DNA from 2 places in the Lacimicrobium alkaliphilum genome. Region 1 is predicted to be linked to the other one. Evidence: predicted binding sites of a transcription regulator. Region 1 holds the regulator's gene; the other holds the start of a gene.
What was found. The regulator NrdR, encoded in region 1, represses ribonucleotide reductase genes. The targets are predictions, from matches to a motif close to AAACACNANATNTNGTGTTT.
Positions count from the first base shown of each region.

Region 2: a site for NrdR is predicted at 6,848-6,867, ahead of nrdA (class 1a ribonucleoside-diphosphate reductase subunit alpha). Genes of this name have one in related genera too.

Region 1 is NZ_CP013650.1:3,028,140-3,038,579, forward strand. Features, by position in the region: gene AT746_RS13710 (M16 family metallopeptidase) at 1-665, opposite strand, end outside; gene AT746_RS13715 (TIGR01621 family pseudouridine synthase) at 799-1,539, shown strand; gene AT746_RS13720 (VanZ family protein) at 1,558-1,929, shown strand; gene AT746_RS13725 (ketopantoate reductase family protein) at 1,926-2,816, shown strand; gene AT746_RS13730 (phosphatidylglycerophosphatase A) at 2,785-3,279, opposite strand; gene thiL (thiamine-phosphate kinase) at 3,296-4,261, opposite strand; gene nusB (transcription antitermination factor NusB) at 4,410-4,832, opposite strand; gene ribE (6,7-dimethyl-8-ribityllumazine synthase) at 4,836-5,309, opposite strand; gene ribBA (bifunctional 3,4-dihydroxy-2-butanone-4-phosphate synthase/GTP cyclohydrolase II) at 5,724-6,830, opposite strand; gene AT746_RS13755 (riboflavin synthase) at 6,912-7,568, opposite strand; gene ribD (bifunctional diaminohydroxyphosphoribosylaminopyrimidine deaminase/5-amino-6-(5-phosphoribosylamino)uracil reductase RibD) at 7,584-8,708, opposite strand; gene nrdR (transcriptional regulator NrdR) at 8,701-9,201, opposite strand; gene AT746_RS13770 (porin) at 9,346-9,918, opposite strand; gene AT746_RS13775 (methyl-accepting chemotaxis protein) at 9,948-10,440, shown strand, end outside.
Region 2 is NZ_CP013650.1:2,179,936-2,190,375, forward strand. Features, by position in the region: gene aroA (3-phosphoshikimate 1-carboxyvinyltransferase) at 1-1,070, opposite strand, end outside; gene serC (3-phosphoserine/phosphohydroxythreonine transaminase) at 1,070-2,155, opposite strand; gene gyrA (DNA topoisomerase (ATP-hydrolyzing) subunit A) at 2,302-4,998, opposite strand; gene ubiG (bifunctional 2-polyprenyl-6-hydroxyphenol methylase/3-demethylubiquinol 3-O-methyltransferase UbiG) at 5,239-5,982, shown strand; gene AT746_RS09960 (HAD family hydrolase) at 5,972-6,643, shown strand; gene nrdA (class 1a ribonucleoside-diphosphate reductase subunit alpha) at 7,008-9,326, shown strand; gene nrdB (class Ia ribonucleoside-diphosphate reductase subunit beta) at 9,404-10,440, shown strand, end outside.

The DNA of each region.
Region 1 (10,440 bases):
TCCACGCCCACCCTGTCCAGATCTTCGGTATAACCGATAACCGGCCAGGAATAGGGGTGCCCCGCCGGATACAAGGCCTCGGCGGTTTTTTCACTACGCAGGCCATAGGGCTGATTATCGACCCGCTGAGCCCGTTCATTTTTCACGGTTTCGCGCTGCACTTCAAACTTTTGCTGAGTCACCGCGGGCAGCAAAAAGCCCATTCTGTCGGCTTCAAGCCACAAGACTTTTTCCAGTTGATTGGCCGGTACGGTCTGATAGTAATTAGTCCGGTCAGAATTGGTGGTGCCATTGAGGTTACCACCGGCTTCGGTGATCATTTTAAAATGCTGCTCATCTTCCACATTCTCAGAGCCCTGAAACATCATATGCTCAAAAAAATGCGCAAAACCGGATTTACCTAATTCTTCACGGGCCGAGCCCACATAGTAAGTGACATCCACATGCACCAGTGGATCTGAATCATCAGCGTGTAACACTACCGTCAGGCCGTTATCCAACTGGTATTTTTTATAGGCGATGCCGGTTTCACCCTCCTGTGGGGTATGCTGTTCAATCAGTGTCACACCTTCGGGCAGAATGGGTGATGTCGCAGGCAGAGGCGACTGCACACAGGCCACCAGTGTAAACAGGCATGATAGTAACAATAACGGCTTAAACGGCATTTATCAGGTTCCTTGAGATATCCGGGTTCAAATAATCAGTGCTGTTTATACCAGAAACTTGCTTCCTTTTGTTGTATGTCAGCACTTTTTCCCTAACAATTTATGTCTGAAGTGCTACGCAGCGAACAGGCCTTTGAAAACCGAACATCCACCTCTGCAAATTTCCACCCGGTACCCTCAACAGATTCCTCTGGTGTATGAAGACGAGAACCTGCTGCTGGTTGATAAGCCCCCGGGGCTGGGCATGCATCAGGAAGGTCAGGAGCATGGTATCGTCACACTGCTGAACCGCCAGTGTGACACAGAACAACTCTACCCTGTGCATCGGCTGGACAAGATCACCTCAGGTTTGCTGTTGCTGGCAAAACACAAAGACAGCGCCCGTGAGTTATCACAACAGTTTGCACAACGACAGATTGAGAAATACTATCTGGCGATGACAGACAGCAAACCGATAAAAAAGCAGGGCACTGTGATCGGCGATATGAAAAAAGCCAGAGGCGGCGCCTGGATGCTGAGCAAAACCCGTCAGGATCCGGCCATCACCCAGTTTTTCAGTTGCAGCGCCGGGGTTGCCAAACGGCTGATACTGCTTAAACCCTACAGCGGCAAAACCCATCAGATCCGGGTGATGCTGAAAAGCCTCGGCAGTCCGATATTGGGTGACAGGCTGTATAAAGGTAATCAGGCAGACAGAACCTATCTGCACGCCTTCGCGCTGCGTTTTCAGAGCGCGGGTAAGATACATGAATTTATTCAGCCACCATCAGAAGGGGAGCACTTTTTGACGCAGGATTGTATGCAGGCCATCAGTGACTATACGCCGCCCTGGACGATGCCCTGGCCAGTTTTACATCAAGGTAACCGGGAATAGCAGCAGTAGTGAGCCATTATGCTGAAAAAACTGATTAAAAGACCCTGGCTATTCTACGCTACCATCGCAACGCTGGTGTTTTTCTGTGTGATGCTGTGGATCCCCCCTGCCTATGTGTTTGTAGATATGAGCCTGGATAAGCAATACCACATTGTGTTCTTTGCCTGTGTGACCCTGTTGGGACGACTCAGCCTGCGCCTGAATATTGCCTGGCTGCTGTGTGTGGTATTGCTGATTGCGGTGCTGACTGAGCTATCCCAGTATTGGATCCCTTATCGCCACAGTAGCTGGGAAGATTTGCAGGCCAATCTTACCGGCATCGCCATCGGGGCAGTATTGATCCTCTCTCCTGCTTTGCTGGCGAGACTACGCCATAGCCATAAATCATGAAAACGGTGATTATCGGTCAGGGAGCCATTGGCAGTCTGCTGGCAGGGATCTGTCAGCAACAAAAAATGGATTATGCGGTACTGCCAAGGGGCAGTGTTTGTCAGCCCGTGAGGCTAATTCGACTGGATGGTCGCCTGCTAGAGTTTAGCCCTGAGCCGGTGAGTCCTGCGCAACTCCAGCGTGATGAACTGTTGTTACTGCCGCTCAAGGCTTTTCAGATTATACCGGCAGTAAAGCAGTTGAGACCTTTTCTGACAAAGCAAACGCTGGTGCTGCTGAACAATGGCATGGGCGTGATGGAACAGGTGCAGAAACTGTTGCCTGACAGCCCCCTGATCGCCGGTATCAGTAAAAAAGCGGCCTATAAAAAAGCGACCCAGGTCCTAGAGACCGGTACCGGTACCACCGAGCTTGGCTGGGTTTTCCGGCCAGCAAGCCACAGCGCTCAGGCGACAGAGAGACAGCTAAAGGCTCTGCTGACCCCCTGTCTCTGGCATCAGGATCTGCAACCGGCACTGTGGCAAAAACTCGCCATCAATGCGGTAATTAACCCTCTTACGGCCCTGAATAATATTAAAAATGGCGAACTGGCACAGCCTGAATATCAGCAGCAGATCCGCCAACTCTGCGCAGAAACAGCGGCTCTGATGCAACGAAAAAACCTATCCGGCTGGCAGAACATCGACGCAGTTGTTGAAAGCGTCATCAACAGTACTGCCGATAATTATTCATCCATGCATCAGGATATTGCTCACAACAGAGCGACGGAGATTGATTATATCAACGGCTATCTGGTACTACAGGGGCAACAGGCTGGCCTTGAGATGGCCGCCCATGAAAATCTCTGGCAAAGGGTTAAAGCGCTGGCAACCAGCCAAGATAAATAAACAGATGCATCAGCGCGCAGGCCATCACGCCGGCAAGAATATCATCGGCCATGATCCCGGCGCCGCCGTGGACATGTTTATCCAGATAACTGATTGGCCATGGCTTAATAATGTCCAGCACCCGGAACAGCACAAAGCCAACCAATAAAGTCAGCCAGGTTACCGGTACCGCGATCATAGTCAGCAGCATACCGGCGACTTCGTCCCAGACAATGGCGCCATGATCATGCACTCCCATATCCCGGGCGGTGCGGCCACAGATCCAAACCCCGCCAATACAGGCCAATACGGCCACCAGCAGATAACTGGTTTGCCCGCTAAGGGCCAGCAGCCAGACCAGCGGCAATGTCGCCAGTGTACCCATAGTGCCGGGTGCCACCGGTGAGAGCCCCGAACCAAAGCCTAAGGCCAGAAAATGGGCCGGATGACTGAGGCGCAGGTTTTGTAAGGGATCCTGATTCATCAGTTACTCTGCCTGCTCAGTCACCGAAATGCTGGTAGCCCAGCATTTCATAACTGACTTTTTCCTTACCCCGGCGCAGCTCGAGTTTATCCTGGCCACCGGTAATCTGACCGATGCAGGTCACGGGTTCGCTGGTAGTAGACAACGCATGCTGCAAATTGCTTTTTTGCTCTTCCGGTACGGTAAACAACAGCTCGTAGTCATCACCCGAGGTCAGGGCATAACGAATCGCCTGTTCATTGACGACCGCGTCCTGCATCGCCTGGGAAAAGGGTAACTTATCCACCTGTATAATAGCGCTGACATCAGAGGCTTTAAGGATATGGCGCAGATCCTGGATCAGGCCGTCAGAAATGTCGATACAGGAGGTGGCGATACGACGCAGCATGGTCCCCGCCAGCACTCTGGGTGTCGGGCAGTTAAGCCGGTTGCTGAGGTAATTCTTGTGCCGGGCTGCCACATCCATGCGACCCTGCATCATATCCAGCCCCAGACCGGCATCCCCCAGGGTACCGGTCACATAGATCCAGTCGCCAGGTTTGGCACCGCTGCGGGTCAACGCCTGATTTTGTGGCACAAACCCCTGGGCAGTGACAGTAATACTCAATGGCCCCCTGACCGTATCGCCCCCGATAAGCTGTACCGAATAATAATCCGTCAGTTCCTGCAAACCTAAGGAAAAACCATTCAGCCAGTTCTCATCCACCTGAGGAATCGACAGCGACAGACTCAGCCAGGCCGGCTCGGCACCCATGGCTGCGAGATCGCTTAAATTCACTGCCACCGCTTTGCTGGCAACCGCTCGCCCGGGTGTATTATGAGGAAAATGCACCCCATCTATCAGCGTATCCGTTGTGACCACCAATGACTGACCAGCGGGTACAGACAACACGGCAGCATCATCACCAATGCCGATTTGTACATCACGACGCTGATGGCCCTTTTCCTTGAAAAAGGCCTCAATAAGATCAAATTCTTTCACAATGTCAGTATCTGTCCGGAAACTAAAGATGCCCTGCTCAGAAACGGGGAGTTTGTCCTGCAACCAAGGCAGGAAGGCAAGCTGTATAAGTCATGCATGCGTACTCCCCACACAGAGCGCGGGCCAAAAGACCGTTTATAAACGGGCACTAAATTTTTTCGTGTTTACGCAATGTGCGAATGGCTTTATCCAGCACACCGTTGACGAATTTATGACTTTCTTCGGCACCGAAAGACTTGGCAAGTTCAATGGCTTCGTTAATCACTACTTTGGCCGGCACATCGGGACGTTCCAGCAGTTCGTAAGTCGCTAGTCTGAGAACGGCTTTTTCAACCGGATCCAGTTCTTCCGGTAAACGGCCAAGGTAAGGGCGGATACGGGTATCCAGGGTGTCGTAGTCATTGACCACGGCACGCAGCAACTCCTGAAAATAAGCCATATCCACCTTAGTCATATCCGAGGTGGTGGCCAGGTGCAATTCAATCTGCTGTGCCGGATTCTTTGTCATCTGCCAGGAATAGACTCCCTGAACTGCCAGCTCTCTGGCCTTGTGACGAGCGGATGGCTTCACAGATTAGGCTCCTTTGATCTGATCAAGTACATTGACCATTTCCAGGGCACTCATTGCCGCCTCAGCGCCTTTATTACCGGCCTTGGTACCTGAACGTTCAATGGCCTGCTCTATGCTGTCGGTGGTGATCACACCAAAGGCCAGCGGCAAACCAAATTCCAGCGATACCTGGGCCAGCCCTTTGTTACATTCACCGGCAACGAAATCGAAGTGGGGCGTACCGCCGCGGATCACTGCGCCAAGAGCAATAATCGCATCGAAAGAGCCCTGCTCGGCCAGCCTTTTTGCTACCACAGGCAGCTCATAGGCACCGGGAACGCGCACCAGGGTGATGTCCTGCTCGTTGACTTCGCCAACCCGCTCAAGCACATCCAGTGCGCCGTCCACCAGGCTCTCGACCACAAAACTGTTAAACCTGGATACCACCAGAGCAAACTTCTTGCCCGTGGCCCGCACGTTACCTTCGATCACTTTCATGCTAAATTCCTGCTATAAAAATCGGCGCTAAATAGCCGCGTATGATAGCACAGCCGCCAAAAACGCCATAATAATATCCGTAAGATCTGACCTGCGCTGAATGATGAATGAAATTCTGAATAAAAGGGCGCTGGGTTCCCGTCAACTACATACGGGAACGACAATCTGTCATGCCCGAGCGCCGTTGTCGGGCATCCAGTGACCTTTGCCAAAGGCTAAATTCACCGCAAAGAGCACACAGAGGTATAGAAGGTCTTTATATCTTTGCGTCCTTTCGTCTCAGCGAGATCACTAGAAAATTCTAAAGATCACGCAGAGTCGCAAAGATCGCAGTGAGGTATAGGGAATTACACCGTTAATATCTCTGTGGTGAAACTGCTTTTTGTGTTGTTCGTGGTTAACAATCGCACTGATTCAGCTGACATACTCCACCACTTCCAGACCAAAACCGGACAGGGCGTGGTATTTCTTCGGTTTGCTTAACAGGCGCATCTTACTGACCCCTAATGAGGACAAAATCTGACAGCCCACCCCAACGGTTCTTGAGGTGCCCTTCCAGCCCTCTGCCGGGGGTTGCTGACCATTATCTTCCGCCTCAAACTGTCTGACTTTGGCGATCAGATCTTCGTTCGACTCCCGTTTACCCAGAATCAACAGCACCCCGCCTTCATCGGCAATACGCTGCATGGCCTGATGCAGCCCCATACTGCGATCCAGTGCCCGCTGCGAGGTAAGCAGATCACCAAAGGTATCGTGCAGATGTACTCTGACCAGAGTGGCTTTGTCGGGCTGCACTTCGCCTTTACGCAGGGCAAAATGCACTTCATCGTCAATTTCATCCCTGAAGGTAATCAGGTCAAATTCGCCAAATTCTGTGGGCAGACGACACTGTGCCACCTTTTCGATAGTGGTTTCGTTCAGGTTCCGGTATTCAATCAGATCGGCGATGGTGCCAATTTTGATATTGTGGCGCTCTGCAAATTGCTCCAGTTCCGGGCGACGGGCCATAGTGCCATCTTCATTGAGGATCTCCACAATCACAGCGGCCGGCTCGGCGCCGCCGAGTCGTGCCAGATCCACCCCGGCCTCGGTATGCCCGGCGCGGTTGAGTACGCCACCCGGCTTGGCGATCAGCGGGAAGATATGACCGGGCTGAACAATATCTGTAGCTTTGGCATCTCTGGCCACGGCCGCTTTAATGGTGGTGGCCCTGTCTGCAGCAGAGATACCCGTGGTGACACCTTTTGCCGCTTCTATAGAAAGCGTAAAGTTAGTCGAAAACTGGGCGCGGTTATTGTCCACCATCAGCGGCAGATTCAGGCGCTGGCAGCGCTCTTCTGTCATAGGCAGGCACACCAGACCACGGGCATGGGTGACCATAAAATTAATCGCTTCAGGGGTGACGTGCTCTGCCGCCATAATCAGATCCCCTTCATTTTCTCTGTCTTCATCGTCCATCAGGATCACCATTTTTCCCTGGCGAATGTCTTCGATGATCTCCTGTGTACTGTTTATCGGCATAGTTTCCACTCAATTTTGTAGGGGGTTGTCCCGGGTCCACTTTGGACTCAAAGACGTCGATTATTGTTGTTATTAGTTTGGTTATTTCAGATAGCCATGCTCTGCCAGAAAGGCCATATCGATCTCTTTACCTGAATGAGCAGCCTTGTCACCGAGCATCAGACGCTCAAGGTAACGGGCAATCACATCCACTTCCAGATTCACCTTTGTGCCCTGGCGATAAGTACCGATATTGGTTTCCTGCATGGTATGGGGCACCAGCGTCAGCATAAATCTGGCGCCATCTATCTGATTGATAGTGAGGCTGACACCATCTACGGTTATCGAACCTTTCTCGGCCATATATTTTGCCAGCGCATCGGGCGCCTTGACCCAGACCTCCCAGGCCCGGCCCTTTTCGCTTACCGATTGCACCTCACCAATGCCATCCACGTGGCCGCTGACAATATGACCACCAAAACGGGTCGACGCGAGCATGGCTTTTTCCAGATTCACCACCTGCCCCACTGACGCATCGGCAAAAGTGGAGCGGCGCAGGGTTTCTGTAGAGAGATCCGCCACAAACTGACTGTCGGAATATTCCACCACTGTCAGACACACGCCATTGGTGGCAATACTGTCACCCAGGGCCACATCGCCCATATCCAGTTTGCCGGTACTCAGGGTCAGGCGCACATCGCCGCCGACGGGTGTAATCGCCTGAATTTTACCAACTGCTTCAATAATACCTGTAAACACCGATCACCTCTGTTGTCATTTCCCCGGATCCTGATAACAGACCCTGGCTGTGAGTTTAATATCCTCACCCACCATCCTGACATCCTGCCAGCTTAAGTTGGTGGCCTGATCCATATGGCTGAGACTGGGCATCAGTGCCATGCCTTTGGCTTTATCGCCCATCAGCTTGGGCGCCTGATACAGCACCAGTTCATCCACCAGTTTATGTTCCAGCAATGCGCCGGCCAGCGCAGCACCGGCTTCCACCCAAAGATTGCTGATACCGCGCTGTGCCAGATGCGCCATCAGCGCGGGCAGAGCAACTCTTGGTCCTTTATCATGGCATTGCCACTGATACACGCTGCGGGGATATATATGGGGACTGGCGCGCTTATTGGCAAGTAAAATCTCACCGGGCAGTGAAAACAAGCGATGCCGGGGTGTTAACTGATTTTTACTGTCGACTATTACTCGTAAAGGCTGACGGGGGGTGGTGTTAATACCAAGCTCCGTGGCAGTTAAACGCATATTCAGACTGGGATCATCAATCAGCACGGTTCCGGAGCCGGTCAGCAGGGCGCAGCTTTTTGCCCGGTGATGCTGCACATCCAGTCTTGCCGCCTCACCGGTGATCCACTGGCTATGGCCGTTGGCCATGGCTGTTTTACCATCCAGACTGGCTGCCAGTTTAAGAGTTACAAAGGGCCGATGATGCACAATACGGCTGAAAAACCCCCGGTTCAGGGTTTTAGCCTGCTCTCGCATCAACCCCACTCTGGTTTCAATACCGGCACGTTGCAACATCGCCAGCCCCTTACCCGACACCTGAGGGTTCGGATCCTGAATTGCCGCGATGACTTTACTCACACCCGCATCTATCAGCGCTTGCGCACAGGGCGGTGTGCGCCCAAAGTGGCTGCAGGGCTCCAGCGTCACATAAGCAATAGCGCCTCTGGCCTTGCTACCTGCCTCACGCAGTGCATAGACCTCCGCATGGGGCTCACCGGCACGTTGATGCCAGCCCGTGCCCAACACCTGACCCTGATGATCGGCAATCACACAGCCCACCATAGGGTTAGGAGAAACCGTATAACGCCCGGCCCTGGCAAGTTTTAACGCCAGCGCCATCATCTGATGATCCAGACGGGAATATTCAGCCATTGCTGTCAGAACCTTTCGGATCTTTTGCCTCGTTGTGACCATTGAGATCACCTAAGCGGGCAATCTCCTCGCCAAATTCGCGGATATCTTCAAAAGAGCGGTAAACGGAAGCAAAGCGCACATAGGCCACTTTATCCAGCTCTTTAAGGGCGTCCATAATCACATTACCGATAAACTGGCTGCCCAGCTCCCGCTCGCCGGTGGCGCGCAGCTCCGACTTGATCCTGTTAATGCTTTTTTCCACCTGCTCAGTACTGATGGGGCGTTTCTCCAGTGCCCGCTGCAAACCGGCCCTGAGTTTCTCTTCATTGAAAGGCTCGCGGGAACCGTCACGCTTGACCACTTTTGGCATCACCAGCTCCGCCGCTTCAAAAGTGGTAAAACGCTCGTGGCATTTGAGACATTCGCGCCGCCGGCGTATCTGGTGCCCGTCAGCCACCAGCCGCGAATCTATAACCTTGGTTTCCTGTTCAGAGCAAAAGGGACAAAACATAATTCCTCCGGGTCAGGAGCATAAAAGAGTGGCTTGTGACTGAAAGCTGAAAAAGAGAGGCTAATTTAGCAAAAAAATACAAGACCGAACAGTCACAAAACTATGCGATGCTGCTGTCCGGACCGACTAACACTGATTCCGGGTTCAGAAATTCACCGCCAGTTTATGTTCCACACCCAATGCAAGGTAGCGGCGATCCGGAACCTCATCTTCGTCAATACTGGCCAACCAGGCGTAAATCTTGGTGTTGCTGCCCAGATGATAATCCAGACCAATATCCACTGTTCGATCATCTTCCATAGTCTGAAACTGACTGCGGATATCAAACTTACCGACCCTGTGACTGTAACTGACAAAGCCGCCGCTTCGGGATTCTCCCCCAATAGCTGGCTCTTGTCGCTGCAACATTACCCCCAGTTTCCCATCACCCAATCGATACTGCAGACTGGCACGGGTTACGTCATAGCCCTTAACATCAAAATCCTGAGCCAATGCCGCAAACAAAGGACCTGACTTAAGTGTGTTATCCCCATAGAAGATCCCGGCTGAGACCGCATCGTCCCCGGTTTCTGACTTTTCAGCCTGATAAGTCACCACAGCGCAGAAGTCATTGGATTTCTGGAAAGAGACTGACACTCCAGATAAGTCATATATTGTTGAATTTACGCGATATTGTCTATTATTAGTGTGTATCCAATGTATTTGACCATCTGCCACTGAACTGCTGGCAACAAGGAGATCAGTAAATGATAACCCTGAATAATCTGACTATCCGCAGTAAGTTCTCGATACCGCTGTTGGTTATCAGCACACTGACCATCATTATAAGCCTTCTCAGCATCACTAACAGCGACCGTATGTCGAAAGATATGGAGCGACTCTCCACCACCTTTATCGATGCCATAGATACAGGACTGAATGCCGACAGAGATCTGTATCAGGCACTGAGCGCATCCCAAAATTATGTGGCTAAGAAAGCTCAGAACCTTAGTGGCTCTGAACAGGATAAGGCTGACTTCGAGGAAAACGCGCAGCAGGCTATTGATCGCTTAAATCAGGTGCGAGTACTGGTAAAAGACTATCCCGAAATCGGAGCTGAGATACAACGTTTCGATGCCGATTATAAAACCTGGTATGCCAGTGCCCGACGGGTGTTTGAGATGGCGGATAATAATCAGGCGGCAGAAGCTGTAGTTTATAACAGCACTGAGGTAATGCAGGATTTTAACAGACTACGAA
Region 2 (10,440 bases), 850 kb from region 1:
CCCACTTTACGCAATTCAGTTGCCATCGCATGCAGCCTGTCAGTTTCCTTGACCCGCCAGTTATAGATGTTGCGGATAGCGGTGGTTCCCTGTGCAAACAACGCCGCAGTGGCTATGGTCATGGCGGCATCGGGAATGGCATTCATATCCATATCCACGGCATGTAAATTGCCCCGCTCCACTTCGATATAATCGGTTCCCCAATTAACCACCGCGCCCATGGCTTCCAGCACCGAGGCAAAATGTCTGTCACCCTGAATGCTGTCACGGCCGATACCTGTGACTCTGACTTTGCCCCCTTTAATTGCTGCGGCAGCAAGAAAATAGGACGCTGAAGAGGCATCTCCTTCCACCAGAAAAGTGCCGGGAGAGCGATAACGCTGATCTTTGGCAATAATAAAACGCTGATACTGGTGGTTTTCGACCCTCACACCAAATTTGGCCATGGTATCCAGGGTGATATCAATATAAGGTTTGGAGACCAGTTCACCGACAATCTCAATTTCCACCTCATCCTTTAACAGCGGGGCGGTCATCAGGATGGCGGTCAGAAATTGACTGGAAACGCTGCCATCCACCTGCACTTTGCCACCGGCTAATGCTTTACCGTTAATATTAAGGGGTGGAAAGCCGCTATTTTTCAGATAGCGAATGTCTGCACCGAGCTGAGTCAGTGCATCAACCAGTGCACCGATGGGACGCTCCTCCATTCTGGGTTCACCGGTCAGTTCAAACTGCCCGTCTGATAACGCCAGCGCTGCCGCCAGAGGGCGCATCGCCGTACCGGCATTGCCCAGAAACAGGCTTAAGGGCTCTGGTGCAGTAAAAGCCCCGCCCAGGCCTGTGACTTTACACTGAGTCTTATCGTCACTGAGCTGATAACTTACCCCTAACAGGGTCAAAGCCCTTAGCATATGGCGAATATCATCGCTGTCGAGCAAATTGGTCAGCAGGGTTTCACCCTCGGCCAGTGCTGCCAGCAACAAGGCTCTGTTTGACAGACTCTTGGAGCCGGGAAGATTAACTTCACCATCAATGCGATTAATGGGTTCGAGTCTGAGTTGTTCCATCAGCCCTTCCTCTTCTCAAAATCTTGCATAAAGGCAACCAGAGCCTGCACTCCGGCAACCGGCATGGCGTTATAGATACTTGCGCGCATACCTCCGACACTGCGATGCCCTGCCAGCGCGGTTAAACCGGCCTGTTCGGCCTGTTGCAGAAACAGCTTATCCAATGCGGGTTCCTGTAACTGAAAGGGCACGTTCATTCTGGAGCGGTAATCAGGGTGAATGGCGTTGATATAAAAATCAGAGTCATCGATACAGCCATATAACATTGCCGCTTTTTGCGCATTGCGCCGGTGCATCTCGGCGACACCGCCCTGCGTTTTCAGCCATTTAAATACCAGACCGGCCAGATACCAGGCAAAAGTAGGCGGGGTATTGAACATCGAGCCCTGCTCAGCCTGTAACTGGTAATCAAAAATAGAGGGCGTCTGCGCTCTGGCCTGACCCAGCAGGGCATCGTTAACGATGACCACAGATAAACCGGACGGGCCGATATTCTTTTGGGCACCGGCATAAATGAGACCAAAACGGGATACATCCAAAGGACCAGACAGGATAGTTGAAGACATATCAGCCACGATCGGCACATCACCGGTATCCGGAATCCCATCAATAGCAATGCCATCAACCGTTTCGTTCGGACAATAATGAAAATAGGCGGCATCCGCATCAAGATCCCAGCTACTGGCATCAGATACCCGCTTTAAGCCGTCCACCACCTGCACTTCAGCGACCCGATTGGGAGTCAGATATTTTTCCGCTTCAGCGAGCGCTGCAGCGGACCAGGAACCTGACACCAGATAATCGGCCCGCTGGCCTTGCCGGCTTAAATTCATGGGGACCGCTGAAAACTGCCCTCGGCCACCACCGTGGGTAAAGAGCACACGGTAATCATCAGGAATACCCAGTAGCTCCCGCAAATCCGCCTCGGCCTGCTGCGCCACATCCACAAAGGCTTTGCTGCGATGGCTCAGTTCCATCACGGAACAGCCATGGCCCTGCCAGTCGAGTAATTCTTCTTTGGCCTGCTCCATTACCGGCTCCGGTAACATGGCAGGGCCGGCACAAAAATTATACACCTTGCTCATTGATACTCTCATACACACAAACGAGCGGTCTTATAAGACCGCCCGTTTAAATACCCAAGCCACATCAAAATACGAATCTGAGGTTACCTGGGTATATACCTATTTAAGAGGATGTAACCTTCTTAGCGAGGCTTAATTCCTCCGGCTCAATCTTCTGTCGTTATTGTGCCGTCGTTGTTATCAGCATCGGTTTCGGTTTGCTCACTCTGCTGCCCCTCTGTTTGTAAGCCTTCTTCCTCAGCCAGGGCATCAGAGGCATCTACCTCTTCTATTCGTTGTAAGCCGACCACATGTTCATTTTCACCGGTACGGATCAGGCGCACGCCCTGCGTATTACGGCCTACCGTTGACACTTCAGATACCCGGGTGCGCACTAATGTGCCCTGGTCACTGATCAACATAATCTCGTCGGATTCATCAACCTGCACTGCGCCGACTACTGCGCCGTTGCGCTCGGAGACTTTAATAGAGACAACACCCTGTGTGGCACGGCTCTTGGCCGGGTAGTCCTCCAGTGGCGTACGTTTACCGAAACCATTCTCCGTCACAGTCAGCACCGCACCGTCACCCTGGGGCACGATAAGAGAAACCACTTTCTGGTTATCCTGCAGGCGGATACCCCGCACCCCGGTTGCCGTGCGTCCCATTGGCCTTAAGGCCAGGATTTCATCACCGCTTTCGGGGTCGATTTTGACCTGACCGGTTTCGGAGTCACGCACTTTTTCATTGAAGCGCACCACTTTGCCGGCATCAGAAAACAGCATGATATCGCTCTGACCGTCGGTCAGCGCCACACCGATCAGCTCATCGCCATCATTCAGGTTAACCGCAATAATACCGCTGGCACGTGGGCGGGAATACTGACTGAGCTCAGTCTTTTTCACCGTACCAAAGGCTGTGGCCATCAGTACATATCTGTCGTCCACAAACTCGCTGATAGGCAGCATGGCGGTGATACGTTCGTTTTCTTCAAGCGGCAGAATATTCACTATCGGCCGCCCTCTGGCATTACGTCCGGCCAGTGGTAAACGATAGGTTTTAATCCAGTACAAACGGCCACGGGTAGAAAAGCACAGAATATAATCGTGAGTATTGGCGACCAATAATTTATTGATGAAATCTTCATCTTTCATTTTGGTCGCAGACTTGCCTTTACCGCCACGTTTCTGGGCCTCGTAGTCGGCCAGACGCTGATACTTCACGTAGCCTTCGTGAGACAAGGTCACTACCACCTCTTCACGTTCGATCAGATCTTCGATATCGATATCATGGCTGGCGGCGGTGATCTCAGTACGGCGCTCGTCGCCGTATTCATCACGGATTTTTTCAAGCTCTTCGCGAATCACTTCCATCAGGCGTTCGGGACTGGCAAGGATATGCATCAGCTCGGCGATAAGCTCCAGCAGTTCTTTATACTCAGCCAGGATCTTGTCATGTTCAAGACCCGTCAGTTTATGCAGACGCAATTCCAGAATCGCCTGGGCCTGAGCTTCGGTGAGATAATACTGACCATCACGAATACCGAATTCCGGCTCAAGCCAGTCTGGGCGTGCCGCATCCACCCCGGCTCTTTCCAGCATATCGGCCACATCGCCCAGGGCCCAGCCCTGCGCCACCAGAGAGGCTTTGGCATCAGCGGGGCTTTGTGAGGCCTTGATCAGTGCGATAATCGGGTCGATATTGGCCAGAGCCACCGCCAGCCCTTCGAGGATATGGGCACGGTCTCTGGCTTTGCGCAGTTCAAATACGGTACGGCGGGTCACTACTTCACGGCGGTGCAATACGAAGCATTCGAGGATTTCTTTAAGATTAAAAATCTTCGGCTGGGTGTTATCCAGCGCCACCATATTGATACCAAACACTGTCTGCAACTGAGTCTGGGCGTAAAGGTGATTTAACAGGACTTCTGCCGACTCGTTGCGTTTTACCTCAACGACGATACGCATACCGTCTTTATCCGACTCATCACGCAGCGCCGAGATGCCTTCAATCTTCTTCTCTTTAACCAGCTCGGCAATCTTTTCAATCAGACGGGCCTTGTTGACCTGATAAGGGATCTCATTGACGATAATGGTTTCTTTACCATTGTCTTCAGTTTCTATCTCCGCCTTGGCCCTGAGATAGATGCGGCCACGACCGGTACGATAGGCTTCTTCTATGCCCTTGCGGCCACTGATCATGGCGGCTGTAGGGAAATCCGGCCCGGGAATATACTGCATCAGTTCTTCGATACTGATATCCGGGTTATTGATCAGCGCGATACAACCGGTAATCACTTCGGTGAGGTTATGGGGCGGAATATTGGTCGCCATACCTACGGCGATACCGGAGGAGCCATTCACCAGCAGATTCGGGACTTTGGTCGGCAGGACCTCTGGGATATGTTCGGTACCGTCATAGTTAGGTACAAAATTGACCGTTTCTTTTTCCAGATCGGCCAGTAACTCATGGGATATCTTGGCCATGCGCACTTCGGTATAACGCATTGCCGCTGCTGAGTCGCCGTCTACCGAACCGAAGTTACCCTGACCATCGACCAGCATATAACGCAGGGAAAAAGGCTGGGCCATACGCACAATAGTGTCATATACCGCAGAATCACCATGGGGGTGATATTTACCTATGACGTCCCCGACCACACGGGCTGATTTCTTATACGGCTTGTTAAAGTCGTTTTTCAGCTCATTCATGGCAAACAGCACACGTCTGTGCACCGGCTTCAGTCCATCGCGAACATCAGGCAAAGCCCGGCCCACGATAACGCTCATAGCATAATCCAGATAAGAGCTTTTCAGCTCATCTTCAATATTAATGGGGAGAATTTCTTTGGCGCGATCAGTCATATACAGCCCTGTTCCCTTTTTTATAATCTACATCTTCCGGTCTTGACTTCAGCAAATGCCGTTAACAGGTTCCGGTAAATTTATTGGTTTCGTTTAGGGTTTTGGTAGCCCTCAATAGTACCACCTAAATTTGCAAATAAATAGCCGCTGATTGCTTATATACTGCTCATTCAGGCCTATCCATGCCTGCGGCAGAAGTTTATACTGATGTCCCGTATTTATCAGCCGGAAGAGCATACGATGTCGCAACAGAGTGCCCCATCAGAAACACTGCAACAGAATGTGGATCAACAGGAAATTGATAAATTTTCTGCCCTTGCCAGCCGCTGGTGGGATCTCGACGGAGAATTTAAACCTCTGCATCAGATCAATCCGTTGCGTCTGGATTATATTGCCCGGCACAGCCAGGGACTCTTTGGTAAAAAGGCCCTGGATGTCGGCTGTGGCGGTGGCATTCTGGCTGAGAGTATGGCGGCACAGGGCGCACAGGTAACCGGCCTGGATATGGCCAGAGATGCCCTTGAAGTGGCCAGACTGCATGGACTGGAAAGCGGCGTAAAAGTTGACTACCAGCTGAGTACAGTGGAAGACTTTGCCCACAAACACGCCGGGGAGTTCGAGGTCGTCACCTGTATGGAGATGCTGGAACATGTGCCGGATCCGCAATCTGTGGTAGCGGCTTGCGCCAGACTGGTAAAACCCGGTGGTCAGGTGTTTTTCTCCACTCTGAACCGCAATATCAAATCTTATCTGATGGCCATTGTCGGCGCCGAATATCTACTTAATCTGGTACCTAAAGGCACCCATCAACACAGCAAGTTTATCCGCCCCAGTGAATTGATGGGCTGGCTGGATCACACCGAGCTGTTATGCAGGAATATTCAGGGCCTGCACCTAAATCCGCTAAGTGGAGAATACTACCTGTCGGATAAAAATGTGGATGTGAACTACCTGCTGCACTGTCACCGTCCCGATGATGAATAATTTAAGCTCACCCAGGGCAATACTTTTTGATCTCGACGGTACCTTACTGGATACCGCCCGGGATATGGGTAATGCACTGAATCTGATGCTCAAACAGCACGATTTACCACCACGACATTACAGCGAGTACCGGCCCATTGCCTCCCATGGCGCCAAAGGTATGCTTAGTCTGGGTTTTGGCGAAAGACTGGAGAGCCTGAATTATGATCAGCTGCGGACAGATTTTCTGCGCTACTACGCCCGTCAGTTGCAACAGCATACCTGCCTGTTTGACGGCGTGGCGTTGTTGATTGCCGGGCTGGAAGAAGCCGGTCTGCCATGGGGGATCGTCACCAACAAGCCGGGGCATCTGACCATTCCCTTATTGCAGCATTTCCCGGAGTTAAGTCAGGCTGATGTCGTTATCAGTGGTGACACACTGCCTCAGCGTAAACCCCACCCGGCACAGCTACTTCTGGCGCAAAAAGAACTGGCAGTGGATCCTGGCTGCATCTGGTATATCGGTGACGCCGAACGGGATATGCAGGCCGCCAGAGCGGCCTCAATGGTGCCTGTACTGGCAGAGTACGGCTATATCTGCCCCAGTGAATATCCCCATCAATGGGACACAGCACTGAGGATCAGCCGGCCTGATCAACTACTGGAGTATCTCAGTTCATAAAAACGGCTGATTTCTGCCGGGAACGCGACTGAAAAATAACCTATAGATCTTATTCGCATAGCGAAATAGTTTTTTGGAAGTAAATATTTTATTAGTTAAATATCTCTGTTCTGCCTATTGCATTCCTGAACATGGCTTATTGTTCGCCACTGCTCAGTGAGTCGCTACTAACCTGCCTGAGCCCTTGTGTTTGAATGACGAATAAAACACCAGATATTGGGTTGCATATAGTCAAAAACCTCACTATCTTGTGTCTTGCTGTATGTTGCATGATAGCTTACATACATCGGATACTCCTCCGCGCAGTACACTAAAGCTGCGCCTAAAGTGCGCTAAACAGATAACAACAAAGACGGCTACCGGCATGAATAATACGCTTCTCGTTACCAAACGCTCTGGCGAACAAGAGCACCTTGATCTGGATAAAATTCATAAAGTCATCACCTGGGCTGCTGAGGGATTGCAGAATGTGTCCGTCTCCCAGGTTGAGATAAAGGCCCACATCCAGTTTTATGATGGCATTAAGACCTCTGATATCCATGAAACCCTGATTAAATCGGCGGCAGATCTGATCTCCAAAGAGAGCCCCGACTATCAGTATCTGGCCGCCAGACTGGCGATTTTCCATCTGCGCAAGAAGGCTTACGGACAATTTGAACCCCCGGCCCTTTATCAGCATGTTGCAAAGATGGTGGATAAGGGTAAATACGATCATCACCTGTTGGAAGATTATACCCAGGCCGAATTTGAACAGATGGATGAATATCTTGATCACTGGCGGGATATGAATTTCAGTTATGCTGCGGTCAAACAACTTGAAGGCAAATATCTGGTGCAAAACCGGGTGACCGGTGAGATTTATGAAAGCGCCCAGTTTCTGTACATTCTGGTAGCGGCCTGCCTGTTTGCCAATTACCCCAAAGACAGCCGTATGGATTACATCCGGCGTTTTTATGATGCGGTATCCAAATTCAAGATTTCATTGCCCACCCCGATTATGTCCGGCGTGCGCACACCCACCCGTCAGTTCAGCTCCTGTGTGTTGATCGAATGTGGTGACAGCCTGGACTCTATCAATGCGACCGCCAGTGCCATTGTCAAATACGTCAGCCAGCGCGCCGGTATCGGCATTAACGCAGGTCGTATCCGGGCCCTGGGTAGCCCTATCCGTGGCGGCGAGGCCTTTCATACCGGCTGTTTGCCCTTCTACAAGTATTTCCAGACCGCAGTAAAAAGCTGCTCTCAGGGCGGCGTTCGTGGCGGTGCCGCGACGCTGTTTTATCCCCTTTGGCATCTGGAAGTGGAATCCCTGCTGGTACTGAAAAATAACCGCGGTGTGGAAGAGAACCGGGTGCGGCACTTAGATTACGGCGTACAGTTCAATAAGCTGATGTATCAGCGCCTGATCAAGGATGAACATATCACCTTGTTCAGCCCCTCCGATGTACCGGGATTGTATGACGCCTTTTTTGCCGATCAGGATAAGTTCGAGCAGCTGTATGTGAAATATGAGCAGGATCCGGCCATTCGCAAGAAGCGTATCAAGGCCGTAGAGCTGTTCAGTTTATTTATGCAGGAGCGGGCCAGCACCGGGCGTATCTATCTGCAGAATGTGGATCACTGCAATACCCATAGCCCCTTTGATCCCCGGGTGGCACCGGTACGCCAGAGCAATTTGTGTCTGGAAATCGCACTGCCCACCAAGCCCCTTGAGCACGTTAACGATGAAAATGGTGAGATTGCCCTGTGTACCCTCTCCGCTTTTAATCTTGGCGCCATCGAAAACCTCGATGAGCTGGAAGAAATGGCTGAGCTGGCCGTCAGGGCACTGGACAGCCTGCTGGATTATCAGGACTACCCTGTTCCGGCTGCCTATAACGCCACCATGGGTCGCCGCACTCTGGGTGTGGGGGTGATCAATTTTGCCTATTATCTGGCCAAGCACGGCGTTCGCTATTCCGATGGCAGCGCTAATGGTCTGGTACACAGAACCTTTGAGGCGATTCAGTATTATCTGTTAAAAGCCTCCAACAATCTGGCCAGAGAAAAAGGCGCCTGTCCTAAGTTTAATGAGACCACCTATGCCAAAGGCGTGATGCCCATAGACAGTTATAAAAAGGATCTCGACGGTATTTGTAATGAGCCATTACATTATGACTGGGACGGTTTGCGCGAAGCCATTCAACAACACGGGCTGCGGAACAGCACCTTGTCGGCACTGATGCCCTCAGAGACCTCGTCACAGATATCCAATGCCACCAATGGTATTGAACCACCGCGCGGCCATATCAGTATCAAGTCCAGTAAGGACGGGGTGCTGAAACAGGTAGTGCCGGAATACGACAGGCTTAAAAACCAGTATGAACTGCTGTGGGATATTCCGTCCAACGACGGTTATCTGCAACTGGTGGCCATTATGCAGAAATTTGTCGATCAGACCATTTCGGCCAACACCAGCTATGACCCGGGCAAATATGAAGGCGGTAAGGTACCGATGAAATTGCTGCTTAAGGATTTGCTGACCGCCTATAAGCTGGGTGTAAAAACCCTGTATTACCACAACACCCGTGATGGTGCTTCAGATACGCAGGGGGAGATGGTTGCCAAAAAGGCGGAGCGTCCGGCAGTGGAGGCTGTGGTCGAAGAAGATGATGACTGTGCAGGCGGCGCCTGCAAGATATAGACAGCACCGGGTATTGGCAGTGGTATCTCTGGATACCATTGCCAATGGATTATCAGAATCACTAAATCGAACAATCAATGAAATACACCACCTTTAACCAACAAGTTTCCAACCCGCTGACAGAGCCGATGTTCTTCGGCAATCCGGTCAACGTTGCCCGTTATGATCAGCAAAAACACAGCATTTTCGAGAAGCTTATTGAAAAGCAGATCTCTTTTTTCTGGCGCCCCGAAGAAGTGGATGTCAGTAAAGACAGGGTAGATTTCCAGAAGCTGACCGACTCAGAAAAACATATTTTTATTTCCAATCTGAAATATCAGACCTTGCTCGACTCAGTGCAGGGCCGCAGCCCGAATATCGCCTTTCTGCCTATTGTGTCACTGCCTGAGCTGGAAACCTGGATTGAAACCTGGTCTTTCTTTGAAACCATTCATTCCCGCTCTTATACCCACATACTGCGCAACCTGTTTTCCGATCCCAGTGAGGTATTCGAAGATATCGTCCTCAATGAAGAGATCAAACTGAGGGCCACAGATATTTCACGCTACTATGACGATCTGATTTTTGCCACACAGCTTTGGCAAACTCAGGGGGAAGGCAGGCATCATGTGGATGGCCAGGACTATCTGATTAATCAGCGCGAGCTGAAGAAAAAGCTGTATCTGTGTATGAATTCGGTGAACGCCCTTGAAGCCATTCGTTTCTATGTGTCCTTTGCCTGTACCTTTGCCTTTGCTGAGCGCGAAATGATGGAAGGCAATTCGAAAATTATCCGTCTGATCGCCAGAGATGAAAACCTGCACCTGACCTCGACTCAGCATATCCTTAATCTGTGGGCGAAGGGCAAAGATGATCCAGAAATGCAGGAAATCGCAGAGGAATGTCACGATCAGGCAAGAGATATCTTTATCAAAGCCGTTGAGCAGGAAAAACAATGGGCCAGCTACCTGTTCCAGCATGGTTCCATGATTGGCCTGAACAAAGATATTCTGTGCCAGTATGTGGAGTTTATTGCCACCCACAGAATGTCAGCCATCGGCATGGACTCGCCTTTTGAGGTTACCACTAATCCCCTGCCCTGGATGAACAATTACCTCAATTCCGACAATGTTCA